2 linked regions of the Bradyrhizobium diazoefficiens genome follow. The protein of the gene in region 2 interacts with the protein of the main gene of each other region in a pairwise test. Links are inferred from orthologs where the notes say so. Each region holds a gene or a part of one and is shown on either strand. Other genes may lie near its edges. The genes, in order: rho and hfq.

What was found.
Region 1: the proteins of hfq (region 2) and rho interact in binary tests that used the Escherichia coli proteins (3 or more experiments, as listed by UniProt). The link is inferred for Bradyrhizobium diazoefficiens from one-to-one orthologs.

Annotation. Positions count from the first base shown.
Region 1 is NZ_CP067102.1:285,405-296,574, forward strand. What follows is about bases 470-3,399. They hold rho (transcription termination factor Rho), read left to right. Parts: upstream 470-1,266; coding sequence 1,267-2,532; downstream 2,533-3,399. Other genes in these bases: hemJ (protoporphyrinogen oxidase HemJ), read left to right, coding at 584-1,018; mnmE (tRNA uridine-5-carboxymethylaminomethyl(34) synthesis GTPase MnmE), read left to right, coding at 2,851-3,399. Also shown: JJC00_RS01250 (pyruvate, water dikinase regulatory protein), read right to left, coding at 1-121; more of mnmE, read left to right, coding at 3,400-4,206; tRNA uridine-5-carboxymethylaminomethyl(34) synthesis enzyme MnmG, read left to right, coding at 4,433-6,313; 16S rRNA (guanine(527)-N(7))-methyltransferase RsmG, read left to right, coding at 6,323-7,096; JJC00_RS01280 (ParA family protein), read left to right, coding at 7,126-7,992; JJC00_RS01285 (ParB/RepB/Spo0J family partition protein), read left to right, coding at 8,149-9,036; holA (DNA polymerase III subunit delta), read right to left, coding at 9,179-10,207; LPS assembly lipoprotein LptE, read right to left, coding at 10,213-10,764; leuS (leucine--tRNA ligase), read right to left, coding at 10,751-11,170. UniProt on the Escherichia coli protein: Facilitates transcription termination by a mechanism that involves Rho binding to the nascent RNA, activation of Rho's RNA-dependent ATPase activity, and release of the mRNA from the DNA template.
Region 2 is NZ_CP067102.1:4,464,635-4,475,538, forward strand. Bases 2,878-5,541 are described here. They hold hfq (RNA chaperone Hfq), read right to left. Parts: upstream 4,502-5,541; coding sequence 4,253-4,501; downstream 2,878-4,252. Other genes in these bases: hflX (GTPase HflX), read right to left, coding at 2,878-4,241; JJC00_RS20915 (sigma-54-dependent transcriptional regulator), read right to left, coding at 4,749-5,541. Also shown: nthB (nitrile hydratase subunit beta), read left to right, coding at 1-197; JJC00_RS20885 (nitrile hydratase accessory protein), read left to right, coding at 197-574; 7-cyano-7-deazaguanine synthase QueC, read right to left, coding at 681-1,394; mazG (nucleoside triphosphate pyrophosphohydrolase), read left to right, coding at 1,521-2,339; JJC00_RS20900 (GNAT family N-acetyltransferase), read left to right, coding at 2,354-2,812; more of hflX, read right to left, coding at 2,862-2,877; more of JJC00_RS20915, read right to left, coding at 5,542-6,119; JJC00_RS20920 (sensor histidine kinase NtrY-like), read right to left, coding at 6,137-8,572; JJC00_RS20925 (tetratricopeptide repeat protein), read right to left, coding at 8,847-9,677; JJC00_RS20930 (FecR family protein), read right to left, coding at 9,671-10,354; JJC00_RS20935 (VCBS domain-containing protein), read left to right, coding at 10,564-10,904. UniProt on the Escherichia coli protein: RNA chaperone that binds small regulatory RNA (sRNAs) and mRNAs to facilitate mRNA translational regulation in response to envelope stress, environmental stress and changes in metabolite concentrations.

The sequences.
Region 1 (11,170 bases), 4.2 Mb from region 2 along the record:
CATGCTCGACCGGGGTGACGTTTGCGTATTGGGCTGCGACCGCACGCGCGACCGTGATCAGGGTCTCGCCGGTGGAGTCGGAGACGAGGTGCAGGTGGAAATAATTGTTCGAGGTCGGCACAAAAACTCTTTGTATGGGGGCGGTGTGGTTTGTGGATTTCTGTGGACCTTAACCCCTCGGAAAGGGTTGCGCGACACCAGGGGCGGGACAAGTGCCAATTTTCTTCACACCACTGCCCATCGGAACAAGTCCGGCGCCCCGCCGAGCGGAAAACGGGATTGCGCGGACAACCCCCTTGATAAGCTGCCGACAGAAACGCGCAAGCCTTTGAAGCTGGCTGACTTATCGCGAGCCGCCAGAGCTATCCGGGATATGTTGATGGATGTGAACAAGCGCAGCTCAACCAGCGGATGGAATTGCATGAGTCCAATCCACGGTCACATAGACTCAAACCTTAAGAATCTAAGATTCTTAGATTTAAGAGGAGCGCTACGGACGGATATGTGTGCAGGTAAGACCTTAACGAGTACTTACTATCCCCAGCGTTCTCTGAGCTGAGCTGGGCGGAGCCGGAAGCAAAACATGTTTGAAGACATCTATCTCTGGATCAAGGCGCTGCATGTGATCGCGGTCATCTCCTGGATGGCCGGCATGCTCTATCTGCCGCGGCTGTTCGTCTATCACTGCGAGGCCGAGATCGGCTCGAAACAGTCCGAAACCTTCAAAGTCATGGAACGCCGGCTGCTCAAGGCGATCATCAACCCCGCCATGATCGTCACCTGGCTTGCCGGGCTCTATCTCGCCTGGGCCGGCCATTGGTTCACGTTCGGCTGGCTGCACGTAAAACTGGCACTGGTCCTGGCGATGTCCGCGGTCCACGGCTTTTTTTCCCGCTGGCTCAAGGACTTCGCCGCCGACAAGCGCCCGCACAGCCAGAAATTCTTCCGGATTATCAATGAGGTGCCGACCGTTCTGATGATCATCATCGTCATCATGGTGATCGTGAAGCCGTTCTAGGCAGGAAACGCGAACGATCGCTCATCGCTTCGGCTTGCGGAGTGGGAAGCGATTTTCTATATTAGCGATATCCCACCCAACGCAGGCGGATGTGGTTGTGTCCGAGCTTTTTAAAAGCCGGACACCGCATCAGGTTTGAAGCCTCCACCGGCACTCACCTTGCCAGACCTGCGGACCTTACCTTCTCGCGTCCGCATTTCAGAGCCTCCTCGCACCCCCTCCCAAGGTTACCCCACAGGACCACCCCAATGCGGGAAATTAAACTCCAGGACCTCAAGTCGAAGACGCCGGCCGAGCTCGTCTCGTTCGCGGAAGAGAACGGGGTCGAGAATGCCAGCACCATGCGCAAGCAGGAGCTGCTGTTCGCCATCCTCAAGCAGCTTGCGCTCGCGGAAACCGACATCGTCGGCGAGGGCGTCGTCGAGGTGCTCTCCGACGGTTTCGGCTTCCTCCGCTCGCCCGATGCGAATTATCTGCCGGGCCCGGACGACATCTATGTCTCGCCCTCGCAGATCCGCCGTTTCGGCCTGCGTACCGGCGACACCATCGAAGGCCACATCCGCAGCCCGAAAGAGGGCGAGCGCTATTTTGCGCTGCTGAAGGTCAACACGCTCAATTTCGAGGACCCGGAAAAGGCCAAGCACAAGGTCAATTTCGACAACCTCACGCCGCTGTTTCCGAATCAGCGCTTCCGCATGGAAATCGACGATCCGACGCGAAAAGACCTGTCTGCACGGGTGATCGACATCGTCGCGCCGATCGGCAAGGGCCAGCGCGCGCTGATCGTCGCGCCGCCGCGCACCGGTAAAACCGTGCTGATGCAGAACATCGCGCACTCGATCACGCACAACCATCCCGAATGCTATCTGATCGTGCTTCTGATCGACGAGCGTCCGGAAGAAGTCACGGACATGCAGCGCTCGGTGAAGGGCGAGGTCGTGTCGTCGACCTTCGACGAGCCGGCGGTGCGTCACGTCCAGGTCGCCGAAATGGTGATCGAGAAAGCCAAGCGTCTCGTCGAGCACGGCCGCGACGTCGTCATCCTGCTCGACTCGATCACGCGTCTGGGCCGCGCCTACAACACCGTGGTGCCGTCATCCGGCAAGGTGCTGACCGGCGGTGTCGACGCCAACGCCTTGCAGCGCCCGAAGCGCTTCTTCGGTGCCGCCCGCAACATCGAGGAGGGCGGCTCGCTGACCATCATCGCAACCGCGCTGGTCGATACCGGCAGCCGCATGGACGAAGTCATCTTCGAAGAGTTCAAGGGCACCGGTAACTCGGAACTGATCCTGGATCGCAAGGTCTCGGACAAGCGCACCTTCCCGGCCATCGACATCTCGCGCTCCGGCACCCGCAAGGAGGAGCTCATCACCGACAATCAGGTGCTGAAGAAGATGTACGTGCTCCGCCGCATCCTGAACCCGATGGGCACCATGGACGCGATCGACTTCCTGCTCGACAAGCTGCGCTCGACCAAGAGCAATTCGGAGTTCTTCGACTCCATGAACACCTGAGCCTGGGTACAGCAAGAGTTTTGAGGGCGCCTTCGGGCGCCCTTTTTCGTTGTGCGGCTTTGCTGCAGCGAAGGTGCAGCATTCAGGGTGGATTTCGCGGTTAGAGTCGAGCTTCGCTTAGTCTGTTGATATATCTAAACAATATTAGACCTAGGTCGAGCCTATCCTGGCGAGTGTGACGGGTTCCTGCAGCAGAATTCTGTGCTCTATGTTGCATCGCAATATGGACTTTGCTGGCGGATTGGAGCGCGGCAAAGCAGTCACGTACGCCCATGAGAGGGCCGATTGCCTTTTCCCCGCCAGCCGGACAAATAGGCCATGCACCCGCGAGACCAGACCATCTTTGCGCTGTCGTCAGGCCGTCCGCCGAGCGCGATCGCATTGGTGCGCGTCTCGGGCCCGCAAGCCGGCCTGGTGCTGACGACGCTCGCAGGTAAGCTGCCCACGCCGCGGCGAGCCAGCCGCCGGTTGCTTCGGGACGGCGCGGGCCAGCCGATCGACGATGCGGTCGTGCTCTGGTTTCCGGGGCCGAGGAGTCCGACCGGCGAGGACGTCGCCGAATTCCACGTTCATGGCGGACGCGCCGTGCTAGCCGCGCTCCTCGCGGAGATTTCGCTAATTCCGAATACACGCGCCGCCGAGCCAGGCGAGTTCACCCGGCGCGCGTTTGAGAACGGCAAGCTCGACCTCACCGAGGCCGAGGGTCTCGACGATCTGATCCACGCCGACACGGATCGCCAACGTCGCCAGGCGCTGCGCCTGTTGCAGGGCATGCTCGGCAACCGCGCGCGTGATTGGCGCGAGCGCATCATCGAGGCATCGGCGCTGATCGAGGCCGGCATCGATTTTTCCGACGAGGGCGACGTGCCCGCGGAATTGATGGCGCCGGCCGTGAAAGCGATCAAAGCGCTGCATGATGAAATTGTAAAAGTCCTTGCGGCACAGGGACATTCTGAACGCCTGCGCGACGGCCTGGTGGTCGCGATCGCTGGCGAGCCGAATGTCGGCAAGTCGACGCTGATGAATCAGCTCGCCCGCCGCGAGGTTGCGATCGTTTCGCCGCACGCCGGCACCACGCGTGACGTGATCGAGGTGCAGCTCGATCTCGACGGCTATCCCGTCACGGTGATCGACACGGCCGGCATTCGCGAGACCGATGATCCCGTCGAGCAGGAAGGCGTGCGCCGGGCGCGGGCGCGGGCCGAAGACGCCGACCTCGTGCTGTGGCTGGTGGAGGGAGAGCGACCCGCTGATCCGGACGCGACGCGGTCGCTCCGGACCGCCGGCGAGGGTCAGCGGTCAAGCGGCTCGGTCTGGATTGTGAGAAACAAAATCGATCTCGGCGGAGCCGCAACGGCCCGGCCGCCCGGCGATTTCGGGATCTCGGCGAGCCGGGGCGATGGCATCCCCGAGCTGGTCGAGGCCCTCGTCAAATTCGCGGCTGATTTTTTCGGAACCACCGAGGGCGCGTTGGTGACCCGGGCCCGGCAGCGAGATCTGTTGGCTCGGGCCGCCGACAGCTTGCGCCGAAGTCTGGAGCTTGTAGAAGAGGGCGAAGAGCTCGCCGCCGAGGAACTGCGCGCCGCCGCTTATGCCTTGGGTCGGCTGCTTGGCCGGGTGGATGTCGAGGACGTCCTCGGGGCCATTTTCCAAAAATTCTGCATCGGAAAGTAGCGCTAGTTCTTCAATGTAAAACTAGCGCTTGTTTCCATTGCTTGTGCGTGGACGGGTTCCACCCTGTTTCACGTGAAACAGCAACTATCCCAACGCTGTTCCTACTGTGCATGGGGTTGCTTTTGCGAAATTGCCCCGGCCCCCGACGACATCGTTTCACGTGAAACACTGGGCCTCACCGAGTTTCCACTTCCGGCTTTCCGGCCGCTGAGCTAGAAGTCGGTCCATGCGAACAGAGCGAGAGAGTTTCGACGTCATCGTGATTGGCGGCGGCCACGCCGGCTGTGAGGCCGCGGCTGCTTCCGCTCGGATGGGTGCGACGACCGCTCTGGTGACGCACCGTTTCTCCACTGTCGGCGCGATGTCCTGCAATCCGGCCATCGGCGGTCTGGGCAAGGGCCATCTGGTGCGCGAAGTCGATGCCCTCGATGGTCTGATGGGCCGGGCCGGTGATGCCGGCGGCATCCAGTTTCGTGTGCTCAATCGTCGCAAGGGCCCCGCTGTCCGTGGCCCCAGGGCCCAGGCCGACCGGAAACTCTATGCCGCTGCGATGCAGGCTGCGATCGGGGAGACCGAAGGTCTTTCCGTCATCGAAGGTGAGGCCGACGAGCTGATCGTGGTCGAGGACCGGGTCACCGGGCTGCGCCTGACGGACGGACGGGTGCTCCGGGCAGGGGCGGTCGTCATCACCACCGGCACCTTTCTCCGTGGCCTGATCCATCTCGGCGAGAAGAACTGGCCCGCCGGCCGCGTCGGCGAGGCCACGGCGATGGGTCTTTCGGGCTCCTTTGAGCGGGCCGGCTTCACCCTGGGACGGTTGAAGACCGGGACGCCGCCGCGTCTGGATGGCTCGACGATTGACTGGTCCGCGGTCGAGATGCAGCCCGGAGACGAGCCGCCGGAGCCGTTCTCTGTGATGACAGAACGGATCACGACCCCTCGGATCCAGTGCGGGATCACCCGGACCACGGCCGCCACCCACGAGGTGATCCGGGCCAATGTCCATCGCTCCCCGATGTATTCCGGCCAGATCAAGAGCTCGGGACCGCGCTATTGCCCCTCGATCGAGGACAAGATCGTCCGGTTCGGCGATCGCGATGGCCATCAGATCTTCCTTGAGCCGGAAGGGCTCGACGACACCACGGTCTATCCCAACGGCATCTCGACCTCGCTTCCGGAGGAAGTCCAGCTCGCAATCCTCGCCAGCATCCCCGGCCTGGAGCGGGTGAAGATGGTCCGTCCGGGCTATGCCATCGAGTACGACCACATCGATCCCCGTGAGCTCGATCCGACCCTGCAGACCAAGCGTCTGCGCGGTCTGTTCCTGGCCGGACAGATCAACGGCACCACCGGATACGAGGAAGCGGCCGGCCAGGGCATCGTCGCCGGCCTCAATGCCGCGCTCTCTGCCAGCGGCGCCGCGCTGACTGTGTTCGATCGTGCCGACGGCTATCTCGGCGTGATGATCGACGACCTCGTCACCCGCGGGATCAGCGAGCCCTATCGGATGTTCACATCGCGAGCCGAGTACCGGCTGACCTTGCGAGCGGACAATGCCGATCAGCGCCTGACCGAGAAGGGGATCGCGCTGGGCTGTGTCGGCAGTGCCCGGACCCAGCATCATCGTGCCAAGATGGACGCCCTGAACGCGGCGCGGACACTGTCGAAGTCGCTAGCCATCACTCCGAACGAAGCGATCAAGCACGGGCTGTCCCTGAACCGGGACGGCCAACGCCGCTCAGCCTTTGAGTTGATGGCCTATCCGGATATCGGCTGGGGCCAGGTCCGCGCGATCTGGCCGGAGCTGTCCGCCATTGATCCCGTCATCGCCACCCATCTCGAGATCGACGCCAAATACGATGTTTATCTCGAGCGCCAGAGCGCCGACGTCGAAGCCTTCCGGCGCGACGAGGGGATGGTGCTGTCGGAGGTCGACTACCAGCAGGTCCCGGGTCTCTCCAATGAAGTCCGCGCCAAGCTGGAGAAGTCGCGGCCGTTCACGGTCGGTCAGGCCGGCCGGATCGATGGCATGACGCCGGCGGCACTCGGCATCCTCGCGGCCTATCTTCGCCGTGAGGCGCGCAGGACTTCCAAGGCAATTGCATAGGCGTTTCACGTGAAACAGCGCGGACCCGGCGGCGACAGGCCGCTAACCCGACAGCCCGGAGCAGGTGAGGGCGGTGGTCGTCGATCCGAGCCGCCGCCGGCCAAGCCGAAGATCGACAAAGCCAGCGCCAACGACCAGGCGCTCGACTCCGTCATCGCCGCCGACAAGCGCCAAGCGCTGAAGCTCGCGCCCGTTTCACATGAAACAGAGGGGCGGCTCGATCGCTACATCGCGCTGCTCCGGGAATGGCAGGCCAAGACCAATCTGGTCGCGCCGTCGACCTTGCCAAACCTCTGGACCCGCCACATTGCCGATTCGCTTCAGCTCGTCGATCTCGCACCGACCGCAAAGCGCTGGGCCGACCTCGGCAGCGGCGGTGGTTTTCCCGGGGTCGTGCTGGCTTGCGCCATGGCCCGGACACCGGGCGCCAGCGTCCATCTCGTCGAGCGAATCGCCAAGAAGGCCGCGTTTTTGCGCGAAGCAATTCGCGTCACCACATCTCCCGGAGTCGTACATCTCGCTGAGATCGGGGATAATGTGGATAGAATCACCGGCCCCGTCGATTGCGTCACCGCCCGCGCGCTGGCTCCGCTACATCAACTCATCGGCTTTGCAGAGCCGCTGATGCGCCAGGGCGCAAAAGCGCTGTTTCTCAAGGGTCAAGATGTAGAGGCTGAATTGACCGAAGCCGCTAAATATTGGAATATTCAGTCGCAGCTCCACCAAAGTCGGACGGGTGACGGGTGGATCGTCGAGCTAACTTCAGTTGAACGGCGCGGGTGAACGTTCAGGGGTCGAGTGGGGAAATTCGGATGACCGTGATTGACGAACCGCAGCTAGACCAGACCGACCAAGAAAAGGCTGAAGTCCCGCATGGCCACCCGCGCATCCTGGCGCTGGCGAATCAGAAGGGCGGCGTGGGAAAGACAACCACGGCGATTAATCTAGGCACGGCACTCGCAGCGATTGGCGAGCGCGTTTTGATCGTCGATCTCGATCCGCAGGGCAACGCCTCGACCGGCCTCGGCATCGATCGCCGCAACCGCTCCTGCTCGACCTACGACGTGTTGATCGGCGAAGCCCCTCTGCGTGAAGCCGTGGTCTCGACTGCGGTGCCGCGGCTGCACATCGCGCCCTCGACCATGGATCTCTCCGGCCTTGAGCTCGAGCTCGGCACCACGCCCGGCCGCGCCTTCAAGCTGCGCGACGCGATCGCCGCGCTCAACAACAACGTCTCGCCGGACGCCGATTACACCTATGTGCTGATCGACTGCCCGCCGTCGCTCAACCTGCTCACGGTCAACGCGATGGCCGCGTCGGATGCGATCCTGGTGCCGCTGCAGTGCGAGTTCTTCGCGCTCGAAGGTCTGTCGCAATTGCTGCAGACGGTGGAGCAGGTGCGCTCGACGCTCAATCCGAATCTGTCGATCCACGGCATCGTGCTGACCATGTTCGACTCGCGCAACAATCTCTCGAACCAGGTCGTCGCCGACGTCCGCCAGTTCATGGGCGAGAAGGTCTACAAGACCATGATCCCGCGCAACGTGCGCATCTCGGAAGCGCCGTCCTACGGCAAGCCGGTGCTGGTCTACGATCTCAAATGCGTCGGCAGCGAAGCTTATCTGCGGCTCGCCACCGAAGTGATCCAGCGCGAGCGCGAGCTGCGCGTCACGCATTGACGATGCCGTAGGGCCGTAGGGTGGGTTAGCCGAAGGCGTAACCCACCACTGTCTATCTCCGCCGAAGCAGAAGAGGTGGGTTACGCTTCGCTAACCCACCCTACGATTCGAAATTCAGTTCTGGAGTGCTGCAGCGTGAATCCAAGGGAGCTGGCGATGGCCGACGAAGCGCGTTCGCGACTGGGCCGAGGTCTTGCGAGTCTGATCGGTGACGTCGGCGGCGAGGCCCAGCACGTCGATCGTCCGCGCGCGCAGCGCAAGGTGCCGATCGAATTCATCAAGGCCAATCCGCGCAATCCGCGCCGCACCTTTTCGGACATCGAGCTCAAGGAGCTCTCCGAGTCCATCAAGCAGCACGGCGTGATCCAGCCGATCGTGGTGCGCCCCGTGAAGGGGGCGCAGGACCGCTTCGAGATCATTGCTGGTGAGCGCCGCTGGCGTGCCTCGCAAATGGCCGGCCTGCATGAAGTGCCGATCGTCCCGGTCGACATCAGCGACAGCGATGCGCTGGAATTCGCGATCGTCGAGAACGTGCAGCGCGAAGACCTCAACCCGATGGAAGAGGCGCAGGGCTATCACGCGCTCGCCAACGAGTTCAAACGCAGCCAGGACGACATCGCAAAAGTCGTCGGCAAGAGCCGCAGCCACGTCGCCAACATGATGCGGCTGACAAAGCTCCCGGCCGAGGTGCAGGCCTTCATCGCGAGCGGCGAGCTGACCGCCGGGCACGCCCGTGCGCTGATCGGCGTGCCCGATCCGCTGGCCGCCGCCAAGCGCATCGTCGCGGAGGGCCTCAACGTCCGCCAGACTGAGGCGCTCGCGCATGAGGAGGGCGTGCCGGAGCGCAAGCCGCAAAAGGCGCGGGCCACCGGTGGCAAGGAAAAGGATCCTGATACGATCGATCTTGAGAAGCGTGTCAGCGACGCGCTCGGCCTCAAGGTCACCGTCAATCATCGCGATCCCGGCGGCTCGGTCCAGATCAACTACCGCAACCTCGATCAGCTCGACGAGGTGATGAAGCGGTTGGCGAAGGGCGCTCTGTAGGTCACCGATGTCGTCCTGGCGAAAGCCGGGAGGACGTTCAAGGCATTGCTCTATCCACCCGTCATTGCTTCGTCGCAAGGGCTCCTTGCAATGACGCATGGAGGGAGTTGCGCTTGGAATGACGTGAAGAGAGTAGGCGCGCTCAGCCCCGCCGCTTTGCATTCGCGGCGATCGCCATCAGCGTGCGCTGGGCGATGGCGGCGGCCAGCGTCGATTGCTTGCGGGTGTCGAGCGCGGCGGTCGCAAGCTGCTCGATGATTGCGGCGAGCCTTGCCACGCTGAAATTGCGCAGCGCGGTTTCGACCGCGGACTTTCGTGAAAAATGCAGCCGCGGAAATCCGCCGTCGAGCACGGCGGAGGCCGGCGTGCCGTCGGCGATCGCGAGCGCGGATTTATGCAGCCACGCGGCCTGGCGCTGCGCGGCCGAGATGATCACGCCGGGATAGGTGCCGGCGATCATGGCCTTTGCGAATTCGGTCTCGACGATATCGGGCCGGCCGGCGAAGGCGCCGTCGACGATCGGATCGAGCTTCAGCTCCGACGCATCCGCGACGACGGACATCACGTCATCCAGCGTGATCTCGCCCTTGCCGTGGGCGTACAGCGTGAGCTTGCGCAGCTCGTTGCGCGAGGCCTGGCGATCGCCGCCGAGGAACGACATCAGCGCGCCGCGGGCATCCTGCGCGATGCGCAGATTCGCGATGCGGAGCTCGTCCTCTATCAATTTCGCCAGGTCGCGCTCAGTGTCGGGATAGCAGCCGATCGCCACCGCGGCCTTGGCCTTCTCGCAGGCCTTGCGCAGCGGCGATTCCGGGCGCAGCTCGCCGGCTTCGATCACGATACGGCAATCCTTCACCGGCATCTCGGCCAGCGTGTCGACGCCGCTGGCAAAGCTGCGCGAGCCAGCGCGGATGCGAATGGCGCGCCGGCCGCCGAACAGCGGCACGGTCATGGCTTCGTCGACCAGGCGCGACGGCTCGGCGGAAAGCTCGTCGCCGTCGAGTTTGACGAGCGAGAAGGGATCGTTGGGATCGTCGACGGCGGACGCAATCAGCGCGTCGGCGCGCTCGCGCACGAGGCCGGCATCGGGACCATAGAGCAGGATGATCGGACGGCCCGCGTCGGGGCGGGCGAGGAAGGCGTCTATCTCCTTTCCGCGCAGCGCGACCAAGAACGTCAAGTGCCTGCGGTGAAGAACGCGGCGAGCCGGGTGTTGATGTTCTCGGCGATCTCGTTGGCGGCGCGATCCTCGGCGTCACGCACCGCGCGGTTGCGGCTGAAACGCTGGTAGGAGCCGGGCATGTCGTAGGACACGCGCGAGAACGTCGTGCCCGTCATCACCGATTTTCCGGTCGCGACCTCGATCAGATTGTACTGGCAGTCGATGCCGTAGTTCTCGGTGTTCGGCAGGCCGGTGTTGGGGTCGACGATCAGGGACGTCTTGCTGGAGTTGAAGCGGATCACCAGACGGTGGGTCGGCGGCATGCCTGTCGCCGAGCCGTAGAGCTTGAACGCTAACGCGTTGCGGACCTCGACGCCGACGCGGGCCTCGCGGGAGGCATTCGCCTTGTCGATCGGCGGAAGATCGACCCCCATCAGCTTCTCGCGCAAGCCGGGGGTGCCGTCGGTATGCTCGGCATACATCGGCTGGAAGCAGCCGGCCGTCAGCGCCGCCAATGCGGCAACCGCCAGCAAGCGGGCTGCGATACGGATCCTAGCCGACAACATTCACGATCCTCTTGGGAACGATGATCACCTTGCGGACGGGCTTGCCATCCAGAGCCAGTTTTACCGCATCGAGGGCCAAAACGGCAGCCTCGATTTCCGGATTCTGGGCCGCTGTTGCAACTGTGACATCACCCCGCTTCTTGCCGTTGACCTGGACCACCAGGGTCACGCTGTCTTCAACCAGCAAATCGCGTTCGATTTGCGGCCAGTTGGCCTCGGAAACCAGCCCGGGCTGGCCCAGAACCTGCCAGCACTCCTCGGCCAGGTGCGGCATCATCGGGGAGAACAGCTGGACCAGGATCTGGCTGGCCTCCCGGATCGCCCAAGCCAAATCTGGAGCCAGATCGGCGGCCGGCTGGCCGGGGCGCTGCAGCACCTCCGAAAACGTGTTGGTGAATTCACGGAT
Region 2 (10,904 bases):
TGCGCGGCCATGTCGGCGTGGTCGAGCTCAACCACGGCTGCCACGTGTTTCCGGATTCGGCGGCGATGGAGCTCGGCGAGAACCCGCAATGGCTCTACACGGTCGTGTTCGAAGGCCGCGATCTCTGGGGCGCAGATGGTGATCCGACGCTGAAGGTGTCGATCGACGCGTTCGAGCCGTATCTGGACCCGGTGTGATGAGCAGCGATGCTGCTGCCGCCGCGACGGCAGCCGTTCCGAGCATTCCGCGCGATGACGACGGCCCGGTGTTTCGTGCGCCCTGGGAGGCGCACGCCTTCGCGATGGCGCTGACGCTGCATGACCGCGGCGTATTCACCTGGCCGGAATGGGCCGCAGCCCTCGCGGACGAGATCAAGCGCGCGCAGGCCGCCGGCGATCCTGACACCGGCGAGACCTACTATCTGCACTGGCTCGCCACGCTTGAGGGCCTCGTCGCACGCAAGGGCGTCGCGTCGATGGACACGCTGCATCGCTATCGCGACGCCTGGGACCACGCGGCGGACCGCACGCCGCACGGCAAGCCGATCGAGCTGCGGCCGGAGGATTTTGGGTAGCTCGCGCTCCACCCGTCATTGCGAGCGAAGCGAAGCAATCCAGAATCTTTCCGCAGCGGCAGTCTGGATTGCTTCGTCGCAAGAGCTCCTCGCAATGACGGTGGAGCTACCTCCCCGCTACAAACTCCCGCCACCCCTTCGCCCGCAAACTGCACGCCGGGCACTCCCCGCACCCATAACCCCAATCGTGCTGCGCGCCACGCTCGCCGAGATAACACGTGTGCGACTGCTCGCGGATGAGATCGACCAGCCCCGCGCCGCCGAGATCGTGCGCCAGTTTCCACGTCGCCGCCTTGTCGATCCACATCAGCGGCGTGTGCAGCTCGAACTTGCGGGCCATGCCGAGCGAGAGCGCGGCCTGCATCGCGCGAATGGTGTCGTCGCGGCAATCGGGATAGCCGGAATAGTCGGTCTCGCACATGCCGCCGACGATGTGGGTGATGCCGCGCCGGTAGGCCAGCGCCGCGGCGAAGGTCAGAAACACCAGATTGCGGCCTGGCACGAACGTGTTGGGCAGGCCGTCAGCACCCATCTCGATCGCCACATCGCGCGTAAGCGCGGTCTCGGACACGGCGGCCAGCGTCGGGATCGACAGTGTATGGCTCTCGCCGAGCTTTGCGGCCCAATCGGCGCGCAAGCCCTTGATGCCCTCGAACAGCCGGTCGCGGCAGTCGAGCTCGACGGCGTGGCGCTGGCCGTACGCGAAGCCAAGCGTCTCCACGCGCGCGAAGTGGCTCAGCGCCCAGGCGAGGCAGGTGGTGGAATCCTGGCCGCCGGAGAACAGCACCAGCGCGGTTTGTGATGAAAATGCGTCACTCATGGCCTGCGCTTTAGCACTGCCGAGCAGGTCCGCCAATCGGTGGAAATCGGTCTGTTCCGCATGCCGCCGCTGGGAACGGCGGCCCGCTTTTGGCATAAGGTTTTGGACCCAGGAGACTGCCCCGCAATGACCCCTTCCCGCGACATTTCCCGCCTGATCGAGATCATGGCGGCGCTGCGCACGCCGGTGACTGGCTGCCCCTGGGACCTCGAGCAGAATTTCGCGACCATCGCGCCCTACACGATCGAGGAAGCCTACGAGGTGGTCGACGCCATCGACCGCGGCGATCTCGATGACCTGCGCGAGGAGCTCGGCGACCTCCTGCTGCAGGTGGTGTTCCACGCCCAGATGGCATCGGAGCAGAACGCGTTTGCGTTCGGCGACGTCGTCGAGGCCATCACGCGAAAAATCATCCGGCGCCATCCCCACGTCTTCGCCGACAAAGACGGCAATCTCGCCTCCTCCCACGTCAAGGAAGTCTGGGACCGCATCAAGGCCGAGGAGAAAGCCGAGCGCGCCGCGCACCGGCCGCCGGAGGCGACGCCGCCGCACAAATCGCTGCTGGCGGGCGTCAAGTCCGGCCAGCCCGCGCTGGCCCGCGCCATGGAGCTTCAGCGAAGGGCCTCCACCGTCGGCTTCGACTGGAACGACCCGCGCGCGGTGCTGCAAAAGATTCGCGAGGAAGCCGACGAGATCGAGGCTGCGCTGGATCGCAACGACAAACAGGAGATCGCGGAAGAGACCGGCGATCTGATGTTCGCCCTCGTCAACCTCGCCCGCCACGTCGACGCCGATCCGGAAGCCGCACTGCGCGCGACCAACGCGAAGTTCGAGCGGCGCTTTGCCTATATCGAGCGGGCGCTGGAGGCGCGGGGACGGACGCTGGAGCAGGCCTCGCTCGCGGAGATGGACGCATTGTGGAATGCGGCGAAGACCGCTACCTGATACGAGGGCACGCAATGGACTTCAGGCAGGACGATCCAACGGCACCGTATGTCGCCGACTTGTTGGCGCATCATCTGGAAGAGCTGCGCAGTGTCATGGGCGAACACGCGCAGGCACTCGATGCGAGCGGCCTTTCAGCTGCGTCCGTGACGTTCTGGACCGCCTGGCACAACGATGAGCTGGCCGGCTTCGGGGCCTTGAAGCAGCTGGATGAGACGCATGGTGAAGTAAAGTCAATGCGCGCCGCGCCCACGGCGCGGCGGACCGGAGCCGGGCGCGCCATTCTGAACCACATCATTGCTGAAGGCCGCAAGCGAGGTTATGCGCGTCTCAGCCTGGAGACCGGGACTGCGCCGCTGCACGTCCCTGCCGTTACGCTCTACCGCAGCGTCGGCTTCGTTTCCTGCGCACCGTTCGCGGACTATCAGGCGAGCCCGCACAACCAGTTTCTGAGCCTCGACCTGTTGAGGTGATTTGCCCGGTGCGTTGCCCAAGCGCAGCGCAATCTCCGGGATACGAGGATCACGCCACGCGCGGCACGGCGTCGAACCTGTTCACCAGGATATCCCGCTTGGTCTCGTCGACCCTCACGGTCATATCGAAACGGCCGTCGTGCAGCTCTTTTGCCAGCACCTCGGAATTGCGATGCAGCCAGGAGATGCCGGCGCCGTCGGCGGCGTCGATGGAGAGGTCGAGCGTGGTGCGTTTTGCGGCGAGCCGCTCCTCGATCGCGCTGAGCAGCGCATCGATCCCCTCACCCGACACGGCGGAGACCAGCATGGCCGGATGATCCTCCGGCCTGCGGGCTGCGATGTTCAGGAGCTCTTCGCGCTGTTCGGAATCGTAACGGTCGATCTTGTTCCAAACCTCGATGATGCGGCCTGAGTCATCGGGGTTGATACCGAGCTGGCGCAGCACCGCATCGACGTCGCTCTGCTGCGCCTCGGCATCCTCGTGCGAGATGTCGCGCACATGCAGGATGACGTCGGCCTCCAGCACCTCTTCCAGCGTGGCGCGGAAGGCGGCGACGAGTTGCGTCGGCAGATTGGAGATGAAGCCGACGGTGTCCGACAGCATCGCCTTGCCGCCGTGCGGCAGCGTCAGCGCGCGCAAGGTCGGATCGAGCGTGGCGAACAGCATATCGGCGGCCTGCACGTCGGCGCGGGTCAGGCGATTGAACAGCGTCGACTTGCCGGCATTGGTGTAGCCGACCAGCGCGACGACGCGATACGGCACGCGCAGGCGTCCAGCGCGATGCAGCCGCCGCGTCGCCTGCACCTTCTTCAGCTCGCCCTCGAGCTTGGAGATGCGCTCCTGGATCAGGCGGCGGTCGGCCTCGATCTGCGTCTCGCCGGGACCGCCCATGAATCCGAAACCGCCGCGCTGGCGCTCCAGATGGGTCCACGAGCGCACCAGGCGGGAGCGCTGGTAATTGAGATGGGCGAGCTCGACCTGAAGCGAGCCTTCCTTGGTCTTGGCGCGCCGGCCGAAGATTTCGAGAATCAGCCCGGTGCGGTCGAGCACCTTGGCGTGCAATTCCTTCTCGAGATTGCGCTGCTGGATCGGCGCCAGCGCGCAATCCATCACGACGAGCTCGACGTCGAGGCTCTTGGCCAGCGCGGCGATCTCCTCGACCTTGCCCTTGCCGATATAGGTCGCGGGCCGGATCTGGCTGATCGGCGCGATGATGGCGTCGGCAACGACGAGGTCGATCGCGCGCGCGAGGCCGGCGGCTTCGTCGAGCCGGGCCTCGGCGTCTCGTTGGACATGGCTCTCCGATTGCGCGTCGGCACCGCCCGCGCGCACGCGCAAATAGGGGCCGATGACAAGCACCCGCCCCGTCTGCTTAGCCCCTGCCGACCGCGGACGATCGGCATCCCCGTCAAAATTCCGGGGTTCCAATCAGATCACTCTCAAGCCGGCTGATCCTCGCCGCCTTCGAACAGCTGGATCGGAGCGCCCGGCATGATGGTCGAGATCGCATGCTTGTAGACGAGCTGCGAATGACCGTCGCGCCGAAGCAGCAAACAGAAATTGTCGAACCAGGTCACGATGCCCTGGAGCTTCACTCCGTTGACCAGAAAGATCGTCAGTGGCGTTTTGGTTTTGCGAACGTGATTGAGGAAGGTGTCCTGTAGGTTTTGTGCGCGGTCTGCCGCCATTGTTTTTTTCTCGCTTTGAGTTTCTTTTTATTGCGCCGGTCGTGACCCTGTTTTCAAAATTGAGGCCTTCTTCCGGTTGCCGTTTCCCATGAGATCCCCCTCGGAGGAACAGCAGGTCGATTAGAGGGCAGGACGGCTTATTAGGCAAGCTGCTTCACGCGGCAAGCCATGCGGATTTGCCCCGAAAAACTACGGAAATAGATGATTTTCCTCGCGTATCCCTAAGGTTCGGCCGCGGCGTCGGGCGCTAGCCGACGCCGAGCGCCTTCAACTTTCGGTGCAGCGCCGAACGTTCCATGCCAACAAACTCGGCCGTGCGAGAGATATTTCCCGAGAAACGGCTGATCTGGGCAATCAAATAGTCGCGCTCGAACACTTCGCGGGCCTCACGCAGCGGCAGGCCCATGATGTGCTCGCCATTGTTGCTGGTCGGCATCGCCGGCACCATCGAGCCGACATCCTGCGGCAGCATGTCGGCGGTGATGATCACCTCCGGTCCGCCCGCGGCCAGAATCATGACTCTCTCAACGTTGTTGCGGAGCTGGCGCACATTGCCCGGCCAGACATGCGATTGCAGCACCGCCATCGCGTCCTGCCCGATCTGCCGCTTGGGCAGGCCGCTGCCGGCCGAGATCTGCTCCATGAAATAGTCGATCAGCTCCGGAATGTCCTCGCGACGCTCGGAGAGCGCGGGCACGCGGATCGGCACCACCGAGAGCCGATGATAGAGGTCCTCGCGGAAATGGCCGGCCGCGATCTCCTCCTCGAGGTTGCGCGCGGTCGACGAGATGATGCGAACGTCGACCTGCACCTTGGCGGTGCCGCCGACGCGCTGGAACGACTGCTCGACCAGCACGCGCAAAATCTTGTTCTGGGTCTCGCGCGGCATGTCCGCGATCTCGTCGATGAACAGCGTGCCGCCATGGGCTTCTTCGAGCGCACCCGCCTTGCGCGGCTGCTCGCCGTTGGACTGCTCGACGCCGAACAGCTCGTGCTCCATCCGCTCCGGAGTGATCGCGGCGGCATTGATGACGACGAAGGGGCCGTCGGCGCGGCCCGAGGCCGTATGTAGCGTGCGCGCGGTCAATTCCTTGCCGGCACCGGCAGGGCCGACGATCAGGATGCGGCTGTTGGCCTTGGCCGCACGCTCGATAGTCTGGCGCAACTGGTTGACACTCGGGGAACGGCCGACGAGCTGGCTTGCGCTCGGCGCGAGCTGTTTCAGCTCCTTCACCTCGCGCTTGAGCCGCGAGTTTTCCAGCGCGCGGTTGGCGACCAGGATGAGGCGATCGGCCTTGAACGGCTTCTCGATGAAATCATAGGCGCCGCGCTTGATCGCGGCGACCGCGGTCTCGATGTTGCCGTGGCCGGAGATCATCACGACGGGCAGGTCGGCATTGTCCTTCTTGACCTGCTCCAGCAGCTGTAAGCCGTCGAGCTTGGAGCCCTGCAGCCAGATGTCGAGGAACACGAGGTGCGGCCTGCGATTGGCGATTTCGGCCAAGGCCGAGTCGCTATCGCGCGCCGTTCGCGTGACAAAACCCTCGTCTTCGAGGATGCCCGCAACGAGATCCCGAATATCGGCCTCATCATCGACAATCAGAATTTCACTTGCCATGGGTCGCGCCTGTCTTGTCAGTTGCCTGTTGAGGCTTCGATCTTCGTTGAATCATTGGTCTTTTCAGCCGGCTCTTTGGTTTCGGCCGTCGTCTCTTTTGTTTCCGGCGACGTGACGGAATCCGCCTTGATATCCGCCGTGGTTGCGTCCTTGGTCGCCACCTCGGCTGCTTCCTGCGCCGGCTCCTTGACTGCCGGGGCCTGCTCGGCCCCCTCGCCCTTCGCGGGAGTCCCTGAGATCGCAAAGCGCATCCGCATCCAGGCGCCGCGCTGGCCTTCGCGGAAGTCGGAGGCGTCCTTAAGCTCGATGCGGCCGCCATGGTCTTCCAGCACACGGCCGACGATGGCAAGGCCAAGGCCGGTGCCTTTGGCGCGCGTCGTCACATAGGGCTCGAGCAGCCGCGAGCGCGCCACCTTGGGCAGGCCGATGCCGTTGTCGATGACGTCGATCAGCACATCCTCGCCCTCGCGCGAGACCACGACGTCGATGCGGCCCTTGCCACCGTCCTTGGCCAGCTCTTCCGGCGGCACCTGCTCGATCGCCTCGGTGGCGTTCTTGACGATGTTGGTGACCGCCTGCGAGATCAGCCGCCGGTCGAACTGGGCGCGCAGCGGATCGTCCCTGAACTCGGCCTCGATATCGAGCTCGGGATGGGCGACCTTCATCAGGAACACCGCCTGCCGCACGGTGTCGGCGACGTCCTCGCCTTCCATCACGGGCTTCGGCATCCGCGCAAAGCGCGAGAACTCGTCGACCATGCGGCGGATATCGTCGACCTGGCGCACGATGGTATCGGTGCACTGCTCGAAGATCTGCTTGTCCTTGGCCTCGGTGATGTCCTTGCCGAACTTGCGGCGGATGCGCTCGGCCGAGAGCTGGATCGGCGTCAGCGGATTCTTGATCTCGTGGGCGATGCGGCGCGCGACATCGCCCCAGGCCGAGGTGCGCTGCGCGGACACCAGCTCGGTGATGTCGTCGAGCGTGATGATGTAGCTGTCGTGCGGCTGGTTTTTCTCGGCGCTGACGCGCACTGAAAGATTTCGCTCGGTGCCGTCGCGCGTGATCGTGATCTGGCCCTGCACCAGGCGCTGGGTCCCTTCCCGCGACGTCTTCATCATCTCGTCGAGCTCGGGCAGCACGTCGGAGAGCGAATGGCCGAGCGTCTCGGCCTCGGAGTGCCCGATCAGCTTCTCGGCGGAGCGGTTGAGGATGCCGACGCTGCCCGAAGTATCGACGCCGATGATGCCGGCGCTCGCCGAGGACAGCACCGCTTCGATGAAGCGGCGGCGGCTGTCGATGAGGTCGCTGGCGTTGACGAGCTCATCGCGCTGGCTGCGCAATTCCTGCGTCATCTTGTTGAAGGTCTCACCTAACTGGGCGAGATCGCCTTCCGACTGATGCACGGGCACCTTCACATGGAGGTCGCCGGTCGAGACGGTGTGGGCCGCGTTCATCAGCCGCCGGATCGGCGCCACCAGCGAGTTGGCGAAGTTGAGGCCGATCAGCACCGAGGCCATCAGGATGGTCAGCGCGATCACCGCAAACATCAGCGCAAACGCCACCTGGATGCCAAGCCGGCGCGACTCGATCTGGGCATATTCGGCGACGCTGATCTCGGTCTGCTTGAGCTGACTGACGACCTTCGGATCGAGCGGCCGGGCGACGTACAGGAACGTGTCGCTGAAGGCGCGCAGGCGGATCACCGCCGCGACGTAGCTCGCATCCGGCAGCACCGCGATCTCGGGCTCGTTCTCGTTGACGTTGCTGAGGAAGTCGGGCGCCGGCGGCGAATAGGCCAGTCGCATACCCGTGTCGGCGGATTCGAGAATGTTGGTGTTCTTGTCGATGATCATCGCGCCCGGCAGATTGCGGGAGCCCGCGCTGGCGGTGAGCAGCTCGCGGAACGACCGGCGATCCTGGTCGTAGAGTGGCCGGGCATGGGCGATGTCATTGGCCATGCCGATGATGTCGCCGCGGATCAATTGCGCATGGTCCTGCATATAGGCCCGCGCGATATCCAGCGAGTTCTGAATGACTTCCTTGGTCGGTCCCGAGAACAGCCGGTCGAGACCGCGTTCGAGGGTGACGTTGGCGACGACGGAAACAAGCACCGCCGGCAGCACCGCGACGATCGAGAACAGGCTGACGATCTGGACATGCAGGCGCGCCGCCGCCCTGCCCCGCCGCCGTGCCAGGATCAGCTGCCAGAGCTCTCGCACGATGATTCCGACCAGCAGCAGGATCGTGCCCGCATTGATCAGGTAGAACGAGCGGACCACCTCCGGCGTCGGATCGATCCTGGTGAGGCCGGTCAGGACCAGGAAGGTCAGGAGGCCCGACAACAGCGCCAGCGCCACCGCAAACGGCACCAACCAGCGCCGCACCGACCAACGCCGGGGCTCTTCCGCTGGGGCCGTGTCAAAGGATGCGGCCGAGGTATCTGCGCTGGTCATTCCGGCAATGGGGTGCTGAAAACGGGTCCGCGATCGGCGGCTACTGATGTATTCGTACCACATTGTTGCCGAGACGCGACAGTGTCAAATCGCCTTGGCAATTCAGTGGCTTACCAATTTCAACTTCTTCTTTTGGCCATGTTTGACCAAAACGGGAAACTTGGACTCGGAGGCTCGCGCCTCTTGTCTCGCGTGGCGATTTACGGCCCGGCATTGTGACGAGAGCGAGGGCTACGGATGGGTTATCCACATCTGGTCTTCCGCTGAGGGCATCCTAGCGCACGCCATACCGCGCGAATTCCTCCGCGATGTCGGCCCGGATGGCCTTCGCGGCCGCGACGTCGGCTTCGCCGGCGGCGATGTCGCCGCGGCGGGCCTTCGCCAGGCCCCGGCCATACAGCGCGGCCGCCAGCTTCGGGTCGATGCGGAGCGCGGAATCGTAGTCGGCGATCGCCGCCGCGAGACGTCCGGCCCTGAGGTTCGCCAGCGCGCGGGAATCGTAGGTCGCCGAGGTGTGGGCGCCGGCGCCGATCGCCCTGTCGCAGGCCTCCATGGCGTCCCGCGCCTCCGTCGAACTCGCCCGGATCCAGCAGAGGCCGCTCCAAGCCACTTCCAGGTCGGGGTCGAGACGCACCGCTTCGCCGTAGTCGCGCTCCGCGCGCGTCGGATCGCCCTTCTTCAGCCGGGCCTCGGCGCGGTTGGCGAAGGCCCGCGCATAGGTCGGAGCGAGGGCGACGGCCCGGTCGAAATCCTCGATCGCGGCGTCGTAGTCGCCCTTTCTCAGTCTGGCCGCGCCGAGGTTGTTGACGGGCTTGACGAAGGCCGGATCGACCGCGATGGCGCTTTCAAAGTCGGCCACGGCGTGGTCGTAGTCGGCCTTCTCGGAGTAGGCGACGCCGCGGTTGTTGTAGGCGATGGCGAGCGAAGACGGGCCGCCCTGGTTCGCCTCGATGAAGGCCGAGCAGGCCTCGATCCGCGTGTCGGGCGCAGCGGCGCCGTTGCACAGCTCGACGTTCCGGAACTGGCCTTCCTTCAGCTTCTGTGCGGCGGCCGGCGCGAGCAGCAGGATCACGATCGACGCCGCCGCGAGGCGCGCGTTCAGCATCCGCGGCAGATGCCGGGCGTACGCTCGGCCCTCCGCTCCCGCGCCGGAGCGGCCGCCCTGCGCTTCGGAACGCCGCTCTTGTCCAGCACCTTGTCCTTGCCCTCCTCGATCAGGGTGGAGAACCTGACGGTGCCGTCGTCGGAGACCTCGATGTGGGGCGTGGTGCCCCGGATGCCCATGGTCGCCACCGGAGTGTCGACCTTCATGTCGCCGCTCTTGGCGACGGCTCCGGCCACGAAGGTGGCCGTCCCCCTGGTCAGGTTGAACAGGCTCGCGTTGGATTTGGCGCCCGGGTCGTAGACGAATTCGTTCATCTCCATGCTGGCGTTGCTGGACAGGTTGAACGAAGAGCCGTCGGCGAAATTGATGCCGAGCTTGCCGTCGGCGCCGGTCTTGACCACGTCGCCCTGGTAGACCGGGTCGCCGACCTTGACGGCGGCCTTGTCGTTGGAAAGGGCGGTCTGGAAGACGGCCGTGCCGGCGTGCTCGACCGCCACCTTGCCGACGATCATCACGATCTTGCCGATCGGTTTGACGTCGGAGGGCGGCGCGTTCTGCGCCGACGCCGTCCGGGATGCGGTCAAACCGAGACACAGGAAGCCGAGACACAGGAAGCCGAGACACAGGAAGCCGAGCCGCAGGGCCGCGAGGCCCACCATCGTCCGTCGCCCGTCCATGCTGCTTCTCCCTTCGCGAGAAGAGCCCCATCATCGCGCCCCGCGAATGATGGCAGAGCCACGCGAGACGGGCCAGATCGGGCTTCGGGCTACCACTTAATAGTCAGTCGGGCCCGCGTTCATGCTGCGCGGCGTCCGCCGAAATGGCGTATTTCCGAGCGTGCAATGCGGGCAGATGCGGCGGCATCGGCGCGATCCGAAACGACAACATGCGAGACGTGGCGATGTCGCCGGCACGGGTCTTCGACGGTCTACGACGCACGCCGCCCGGCAGCCGGCTCGGCGTCGCGTCGCTGACCGGCGGGATTTCGTTCGTGGCGCTGATCCTGTCCGCGCTGAAGGAGGCGTGGGGCGCCGATCCGGACGTCGCGCTGTTCGACCACGACAGCATCACCTACAAGGATTTCGCGCACGGCTCCTTCGAGCTCGTCACCAAGGAGGCCGTGCCGCGCCACATCATCGTCGACGATCCCGGACAGACCGTCGTCCTGAGCAAGACCGGGTCCTCGGTCAGCTTCGCCCAGCTCGCCAACAACGCGTCGCAGATGGA